Linked DNA regions of Blastochloris tepida. The protein of the gene in region 2 interacts with the protein of the main gene of each other region in a pairwise test. Links are inferred from orthologs where the notes say so. Each region holds a gene or a part of one and is shown on either strand. Other genes may lie near its edges.

Region 1 (3,639 bases), 2.8 Mb from region 2 along the record:
CGACATGCGCCGCGCCTCGTCGGGCACGTCGCCCGAGGCCATCGGCGCGAACAGCTGGGCCTCGTCGACGATGACCAGAGCCGGATACCAGTTGGCGCGCGGCGCCTCGAACAGCCCGTCGAGAAAGATCGCCGCCGCCCGCAATTGCAGGCTCTGCTCCAGATATTCGAGGTTGAGCACGACCGACACCCGGCGCTCGCGCACGCGCGCGGCGATGCAGTCGAGGTCCGCCTCGCTTCGATTGGCGTCGACCACGATGTGCTGGAACTTGTCCGCCAGAGAAACGAAGTCGCCTTCCGGGTCGATCACGATCTGCTGGACGTGCGGCGCGCTCTGCTCAAGAATTCGGCGCAGGAGGTGGGATTTTCCGGATCCGGAATTTCCTTGCACGAGCAGGCGGGTGGCCAGCAACTCTTCCAGGTCGATCGTTGCCGCCGCGCCGCCGGCCGACGTCCCAAGCACAATTTCCAACGACACTCTCCCAGCACCGCGGGCCCCTGCCCGCGGAGGGCGGGACTTTGCCCCCGGCGGGGCGCCATCGGCAAGGCGTCAGGCGGCCTCATCCCCATCTGTGCGCCGCTGCGACCTGCTGGCCGGCTTCATCGGACACCGCATGCCGCTTCCGAAATATCGGCTTGCCGCTGGTGATACGGTTTCCGGCCGATCAGGCCGGAGAACCGTATCCCGATCGCCGAAAACCCGTTATCGAACAAGGGTTTTCGGCGAGATCGTTTCCGGTATCCCGAAGGGATCAACCGGAAACCTTATGAAACCCGCGCCTGTGGTCAGGCAGCCAAAGCGTGTTCCGTGCCGCATGCGCCTCGGCTATGGTCCGGCCGCGTGTTGATCGGGGGTGGGCCGGCCATGGCTTCGGTTGCGAAGGTTCTTCTGCTGGGCTCGGGCGAGCTCGGTCGGGAATTCGTGATTTCCATCAAACGCCTGGGCGCTCATGTCGTCGCCTGCGATGCGTACGCCGGCGCGCCTGCCATGCAGGTCGCCGACGAGGCCGAGGTGTTCTCGATGCTGGACGGCGCGGCGCTGACCGCGGCGATCGACAAGCACCGGCCCGATCTGATCGTGCCGGAGGTCGAGGCCATCCGCACCGAGGTGCTGAAGGAGTTCGAGGAAAAGGGCTTCACCGTGGTGCCGTCGGCGCGGGCCACCATCATGACGATGAACCGCGACCGCATCCGCGAGGTGGCCGCGACCGAGCTCAAGCTGCCGACCTCCCGATACCGCTACGCCGAGACGCTCTCCGAGATGCGTGCCGCCGTCGAGGAGATCGGCATCCCGTGCGTCGTCAAGCCGGTGATGTCGTCCTCGGGCAAGGGCCAGAGCACGGTGCGCAGCGCCGATGCCGTGGACGCCGCCTGGACCTACGCCGTCGCCGGCATGCGCGGCGACCGCCAGCGGGTGATCGTCGAATCGTTCATCCCGTTCGACTATGAAATCACGCTGCTCACCATCCGCACCCGCGACGGCGTGCTGTTCTGCCCGCCGATCGGCCACCGCCAGGAGCGCGGCGACTATCAGGAGAGCTGGCAACCGGCGGCGATGTCGGCCGCGGCCATCGCCTCGGCCGAGGCCATGGCCAAGGCGGTGGTGGACAATCTCGGCGGCTATGGGCTGTTCGGGGTCGAATTCTTCGTCAAGGGCGAGGACGTGATCTTCTCCGAGCTGTCGCCGCGCCCGCACGACACCGGCATGGTGACGCTGATCTCGCAGAACCTCACCGAGTTCGACCTGCACGCCCGCGCCATTCTCGGCCTGCCGATTCCGTCGATCACCCAGCACGGACCCAGCGCCTCGGCGGTGATCCTCGCCGACCGCGACGCCGCCGACTTCTCGATCTCGGGGCTGGAGGCGGCGCTGCGCCCCATCACACCGGGGGTGGATGTCGACGTGCGCATCTTCAACAAGCCGACCACCCGTCCCTATCGCCGCATGGGCGTGGCGCTGGCCTTGGCGCGGTCGGGTGATGTCGAGATCGCCCGAGCCGCCGCCCGCGAGGCGGCGAAGAGGGTGGCGCTGACCTATCATACGGTTTCCGGTTGATCCCTTCGGGATACCGGAAACGGTCTCGCCGAAAATCCCCTGTCCAGTAACGGGATTTTCGGCGATCGGAATACGGTTTCCGGCCTGATCGGCCGGAAACCGTATCACGACTGATCCTCTCCCGGCCGATCCGGCCCGGAAACGACAGTCCGTCCGCCGAACGACGACGCTGCCGGTGGGGCACCATCCGGTCCGGCCAAATCCGGTCGGATGCTCTAAGCTTTTGAGTTCTCGCATTTTCCTGCGAACACGGCTCCCACGCCTGCCGAAAATGCTCTAGGGTCGAAGCCTGAATCGGAGCCTGCCATGACTTGCGACGCCAGCGCCAACGACGGCTCGATATCCGGCGGCTTCGTCAAGGTCGGCACCGACTTCGCCTATCTGCTCGAACTGTTCTGCCAAGTCGTCGACGAATCCAGCACGGCTGCCGGCGTTTCCCCCTTCATCCGTCAATGCTTCGCGCCGGACCAGCCGGCGCCGCCGGCCGCGCCCGACGGCAATGCCGAGCGGCGCTGTCAGGCGCTGTCGATCGCGTTCCAGCTTCTCAACATCGTCGAGGAGAACACCGCCAACCAGATCCGCCGCCGCCGCGACGGCCGCCAGCGCGAGAGCGAGCCGGGGCTGTGGCTGAGCGACCTGCGCGATCTTCTCGACCGCGGCTATTCGGAGGACGCGGTGCGCGGCGCCATCGCCGATGCCGCGCTGGAGCCGGTGCTCACCGCCCACCCCACCGAGGCCAAGCGCACCACCGTGCTGGAGCATCACCGCGCGCTCTATCTCTTGCTGCTGGAGCGCGAGAACCGCGCCTTCACCGACATCGAGTTCGCGATGTTCCAGCACCGCGTCAAGGCGGCGCTGGAGCGGCTGTGGCGCACCGGCGAAATCTCGCTCGACCGCACCAAGCTGGAGAGCGAGATCCGCAACGTGCTGCATTATTTCGAGCACGTGTTCCCAGACGTCGTCGAGCTGCTCGACCAGCGCTTCCAGCAGGCGTGGCGCGCCACCTTCGGCAGCGACGCGCCGCCGATGCCGCAGATCGAATTCGGCACCTGGGTCGGCGGCGACCGCGACGGCCACCCGCTGGTGACGCCCGAGGTCACCCAATCCATGCTCGGGCGGCTGCGCCGCGGCGCGCTCGACGTGCTGCAGGCCCGGCTGGTTCAGCTCGCGGTGAAGCTGTCGTTCGCCGTGGATGATGGGCAGGCCCTGCCGCCCATGCTCCGTGCCCGTATCGACGAGCTTGCCGCCATGCTGGGCGATGACGCCGCACCCGCTCTGGCGCGCAATCCCGACGAGCCCTGGCGCCAACTGATCAATCTTATGGTGGCGCGGCTCGATCGCACACGGGCGGCGCCCAACGATCCGGCGGCCTATGCCGCGGCCGCGGCGCTGGTTGCCGATCTCGGCATCTTCGAGGAGGCGGTGCGGCAGGCCGGCGCCCCGCACGTCGCCGAGACCGACGTGCGCCCGCTCGCCGCTCTGGCGCGCGCCTTCGGCTTCCATCTGGCGCGGCTCGATATCCGCCAGAACAGCGCCTATCACGACCGCGCCATCGCGGGGCTGCTCGGTGCCGCCGGCTTCGAG
Region 2 (4,148 bases):
CCCACCCCGAGGCGATCGAGAACCCGTTCTACCGCATGGCGCCGGACTGGGCGCTGGTGCCGATGATCGTGCTGGCGACGCTTGCCACCGTCATCGCCAGCCAGGCGGTGATCACCGGCGCCTATTCGCTGACCCGCCAGGGCGTGCAGCTCGGCCTGATGCCGCGGCTGTCGGTGCACTACACCTCCGAGAGCCACGCCGGCCAGTTCTACATGCCGCGTGTGAACTGGTTCCTGCTCGCCGGCGTGGTGGCGCTGGTGCTGCTGTTCCAGCGCTCGGGCGACCTCGCCGCCGCCTACGGCATCGCGGTGACGTCATCGATGGCGGTGGACGCCATGCTGGCCTTCATCGTGGTCTGGAAGATCTGGGGCTGGCACCGCGCCGCCGCTGCCGCGCTGATCCTGCCGTTCCTGTTCATCGACCTGTCGTTCGTGGCCGCCAACACGCTGAAGTTCGTCCAGGGCGGCTATGTGCCGGTGGCGCTCGGCCTGTTCCTGGCGCTCCTGATGTGGACCTGGGTCAAGGGCACCCGCATCCTGTTCGAGAAGACCCGCAAGTCCCACGTCGCGCTCACCGGCCTCGTCGCCTCGCTGGAACGCCGGCCGCCGCCGCGGGTGCCGGGCACCGCGGTCTTCCTCACCACCGACGCGGAGACCGCGCCCAGCGCGCTGCTGCACAATCTCAAGCACAACAAGGTGCTGCACGAGAAGAACCTGATCGTCACCGTCGCCAGCGCCGACGAGCCGCGGGTGCCGGACGACGAGCGGGCGGTGGTGGAATGCCTGTCGCCGAGCTTCATGCGCATCCGGCTGACCTTCGGCTACATGGAGTCACCGAACGTGCCGCGCGGCCTGGCGCTGGCGCGCAAGCTGGGCGTCAGCTTCGACATCATGTCGACGTCGTTCTTTCTGTCGCGCCGCTCGCTCCGGCCCGCGGCCGAACCCGGCATGCCGCTGTGGCAGGACCACCTGTTCATCCTGCTGTCCAAGACGGCGAGCGACGCCACCGACTTCTTCCAGATCCCGGCCGGCCGGGTGGTGGAGGTCGGCACCCAGATCACGGTGTAGCGGCGAAACGGTCCAGCGGCGGGCAGTTCTCGTCGCCCCGGGCGCGCAACGCCAGACCCGGGGCCGTCATCCAAAAAGGCACCCCTTCCTGACAACGGTCCCGGGCCTCGCCCGGGACGACCCCAGTCCTGTCTAGGGCGTCCGATCCGACTGCATCAGATCGGACGCTCTAAGTTTCTGGTTTGTCGCATTTTCGCTGACGCGGCCCTTCGGGTCTTTCGCACAACCGGTATCCACTTGTGCGGAAAATGCTCTAGCTGTGGAGCCTCAACAGGTTGTCCTCGGTCAGACCGAGGCGGCTGATGGGTGTCTTGGCTTGCAAGCTACCATGGGGCCTGTGCCAATTGTAGCGATGCAGCCAGATCGGCAGCTCTGCGGCGCGCTGATCGGAGTGCAGATAAGCTTTGGCGTAGGCCCATTCGCGCAAGCTCGTTTGGACGAAGCGCTCGGCCTTGCCGTTGGTCTTGGGCGTATACGGCTTGGTGCGCAGGTGCTTGATCTCGAGTAGGCGCAGCGCCCTGGCATAGCGGAAGGAGCGGAAGCTGGCGCCGTTGTCGGTCATCACGCGCTGAACCTTGACGCCATGGGCCCTGAAGAAGCGCAGTGCATTGAACAGAAAGCGCAGACAGGACGGGCGCTTTTCGTCGGGCAGGATTTCCGAGTAGGCGACCCGCGAATGATCGTCGATGGCGAGATGCAGGCACTCCCAGCCGACCCCGCGGCTGTTGCTTTGCCCGCTGCGATCGCCGGTGATGCGGTGGCCCACCGTGTTGAACCGGCCGAGCTTTTTGATGTCGATGTGAATGATCTCGCCGGGATGCTGGCGTTCGTAGCGCCGGACCGGTTCGGCCGGCTCCAGGGCGCTGAGCTTGTTCAAGCCGCGCCGCCGCAGGATACGGCTGACGGTGGCCGGCGAGAGGCCGAGCTCGGCCGCGATCTGCTTGCCGGTGCAGCGCTGGCGGCGCAACGCCTCGACCGCAGCGCACGTGGCGGGCGCTGTTTGGCCTGGCGATGAAAGCGGCCTGGAGGAGCGGTCGCGCAAACCATCGACACCCTCGGCGCGGAAGCGCCCGACCCATTTGGCGACCGTCTTCGGCGTGGTGTTGTAGCGACGCGCGGCCTCGGCATTGGTCAGTCCGCCATCCACCACGGCGCCCACCATCACCTCTCGACCTTTCGGGGTCAGGCGAGCATTCTTGTGAGTGTCCATTCGGTCCTCCGCGAATCACTGACGTCTGGCGACATCAGCGTTCCCGGCCAGGGCCGAATGGACAACCTCCTGAAAGCCCACATCTAGGCCTTGCGGTCGGCGACGAAGCGGGCGGCGGCGGCCAGCATGCCGGCGCGCGCGCCGAACGGCGCGAGGGCGGCGGCGGCTTCGCCCACCAACTCCTCCAGCCGGGCGTGGGCGCGCTCGGTGCCCATCAGGCTGATCAGCGTCGCCTTGCCGAGAGTTGCGTCCTTGCCCACCGCCTTGCCGGTGGTGGCGGCGTCGCCCTCGGCGTCGAGCAGATCGTCGGCGATCTGGAACGCCACGCCGAGCGCGTTCGAATAGGCGGCAAGCGCCGCCGTCTCGGCCGCGGAAGCGCCGCCGATCAGCGCCCCGGCATGGCAGGCATAGGCCAGGAGCGCCCCGGTCTTCATCGCCTGCAGCTCCAGCACCTCGGCCTCCGACAGCGCCAACGGCTTGCGGTCGGCGGCAAACCGGCCCTCGGCCGCGAGGTCGCGCATCTGGCCGCCGGCCATGCCGCCCACCCCCGAATTGCGGGCGAGCCCCAGCACCAGCGCGACGCGGACCGCGGGGTCGGGATGGGCGGTCTCGCTCGCCAGCACGTCGAAGGCCAGCGTCATCAGCGCGTCGCCCGCCAGGATGGCGGTGGCCTCGTCGAAGGCGATGTGGGTGGTCGGCCGGCCGCGGCGCAGCGCGTCATTGTCCATCGCCGGCAGGTCGTCATGGACCAGCGAATAGCAGTGCACCAGTTCGAGCGCGCACGCCGTCGGCATCGCCGCTTCGAGCGGCACGCCGAACAGCGCGGCGGTCTCGATCACCAGGAACGGCCGGAACCGCTTGCCGCCGGCGAGAGCGCCATAGCGCATCGCCGCGACCAGTCGGTCGCTTCCCTTCGCCTCGGGCCCGTCGGCCAGGAGCGTTTCGAGCGCCGTTTCGGTGGCGGCGGCAACGTCGGCGAGGCGGGCCGAAAAGGCGGCCGGGCTGATCACGTTAGACATGCGACAATTTCCCCCCGCCGGGGCGATGCCCGAGCCCGGCCGCCCCGTCAAGCCCGGGCGGCAACCGTGGCCGCTGCCTCTGGCCAATGGCCGAACGATCGGTTATAGGCACCCCTCCGATCGGTTTCGCGGGCCGCGCGTGCGGGCACCCGCGCGGGAAGTGTTTCGAGGACCATCATGGCTGTTCCGAAGAAGAAGACCTCGCCGTCGCGGCGGGGCATGCGCCGCTCCGCCGACGGGCTGAAGGCGCCGACCTATGTCGAGGACAAGGACTCGGGCGAGCTTCGCCGTCCGCACCACCTCGACCGCAAGACCGGCATGTATCGCGGCCGGCAGATTCTGACGCCCAAGGCCGAGTACTGAGTCTCGCCTTCGACCGATCCCGGCCGGCGCCGCGCGCCGGCGGATCATCGACCGGGCGCGCGCGGGATCATCAGGGGGCAGCCTGCGCCGTTCCGGCCTGCCGCACCTGCGGCAGGCGCAATGGTGTCCGCCGGGTTGCCCCCCGGAGGTTGCCGCCGTGGTGGGTTTTCCGCTTCTGCTCATTCCGCTCGCGATCTATTTCATCCTGGCCTTCCTGATGCCGGGGGTGGAGTGGACCGCCGTGCTGGCCGACGTGCCGATGATGTCGGGCGCGACCTGGAGGGTCACCTTCTCGGACGCCCTGATCTGCGGTGCGCTGTTCCTGCTGTTCCTGGAAATCCTCAAGGCCACCCGCACCGCGGCGCGCTCGATCGTCGACCATCTGCTGTCGACGCTGATCTTCGTCGGCGCGATGGCGGCCTTCATCACCCTGCCGCAGGCCGCGACCTCGACCTTCGCCATCCTGGTGGTGATCTCGTTCGTCGACGT

The links.
Region 1: the proteins of BLTE_RS17245 (region 2) and purT interact in binary tests that used the Escherichia coli proteins (3 or more experiments, as listed by UniProt). The link is inferred for Blastochloris tepida from one-to-one orthologs.

Annotation. Positions count from the first base shown.
Region 1 is NZ_AP018907.1:966,904-970,542, reverse strand. What follows is about bases 1-2,959. They hold purT (formate-dependent phosphoribosylglycinamide formyltransferase), read left to right. Parts: upstream 1-864; coding sequence 865-2,055; downstream 2,056-2,959. Other genes in these bases: BLTE_RS04380 (phosphoenolpyruvate carboxylase), read left to right, coding at 2,362-2,959; BLTE_RS04390 (helicase HerA domain-containing protein), read right to left, coding at 1-477. Outside these bases: more of BLTE_RS04380, read left to right, coding at 2,960-3,639. UniProt on the Escherichia coli protein: Involved in the de novo purine biosynthesis. Catalyzes the transfer of formate to 5-phospho-ribosyl-glycinamide (GAR), producing 5-phospho-ribosyl-N-formylglycinamide (FGAR). Formate is provided by PurU via hydrolysis of 10-formyl-tetrahydrofolate.
Region 2 is NZ_AP018907.1:3,800,967-3,805,114, reverse strand. The notes cover bases 1,329-4,114. They hold BLTE_RS17245 (polyprenyl synthetase family protein), read right to left. Parts: upstream 3,297-4,114; coding sequence 2,361-3,296; downstream 1,329-2,360. Other genes in these bases: BLTE_RS17235 (hypothetical protein), read left to right, coding at 3,820-4,114; rpmF (50S ribosomal protein L32), read left to right, coding at 3,474-3,659; BLTE_RS17250 (IS481 family transposase), read right to left, coding at 1,329-2,277. In the rest of the region: BLTE_RS17255 (potassium transporter Kup), read left to right, coding at 1-1,067; more of BLTE_RS17250, read right to left, coding at 1,321-1,328; more of BLTE_RS17235, read left to right, coding at 4,115-4,148.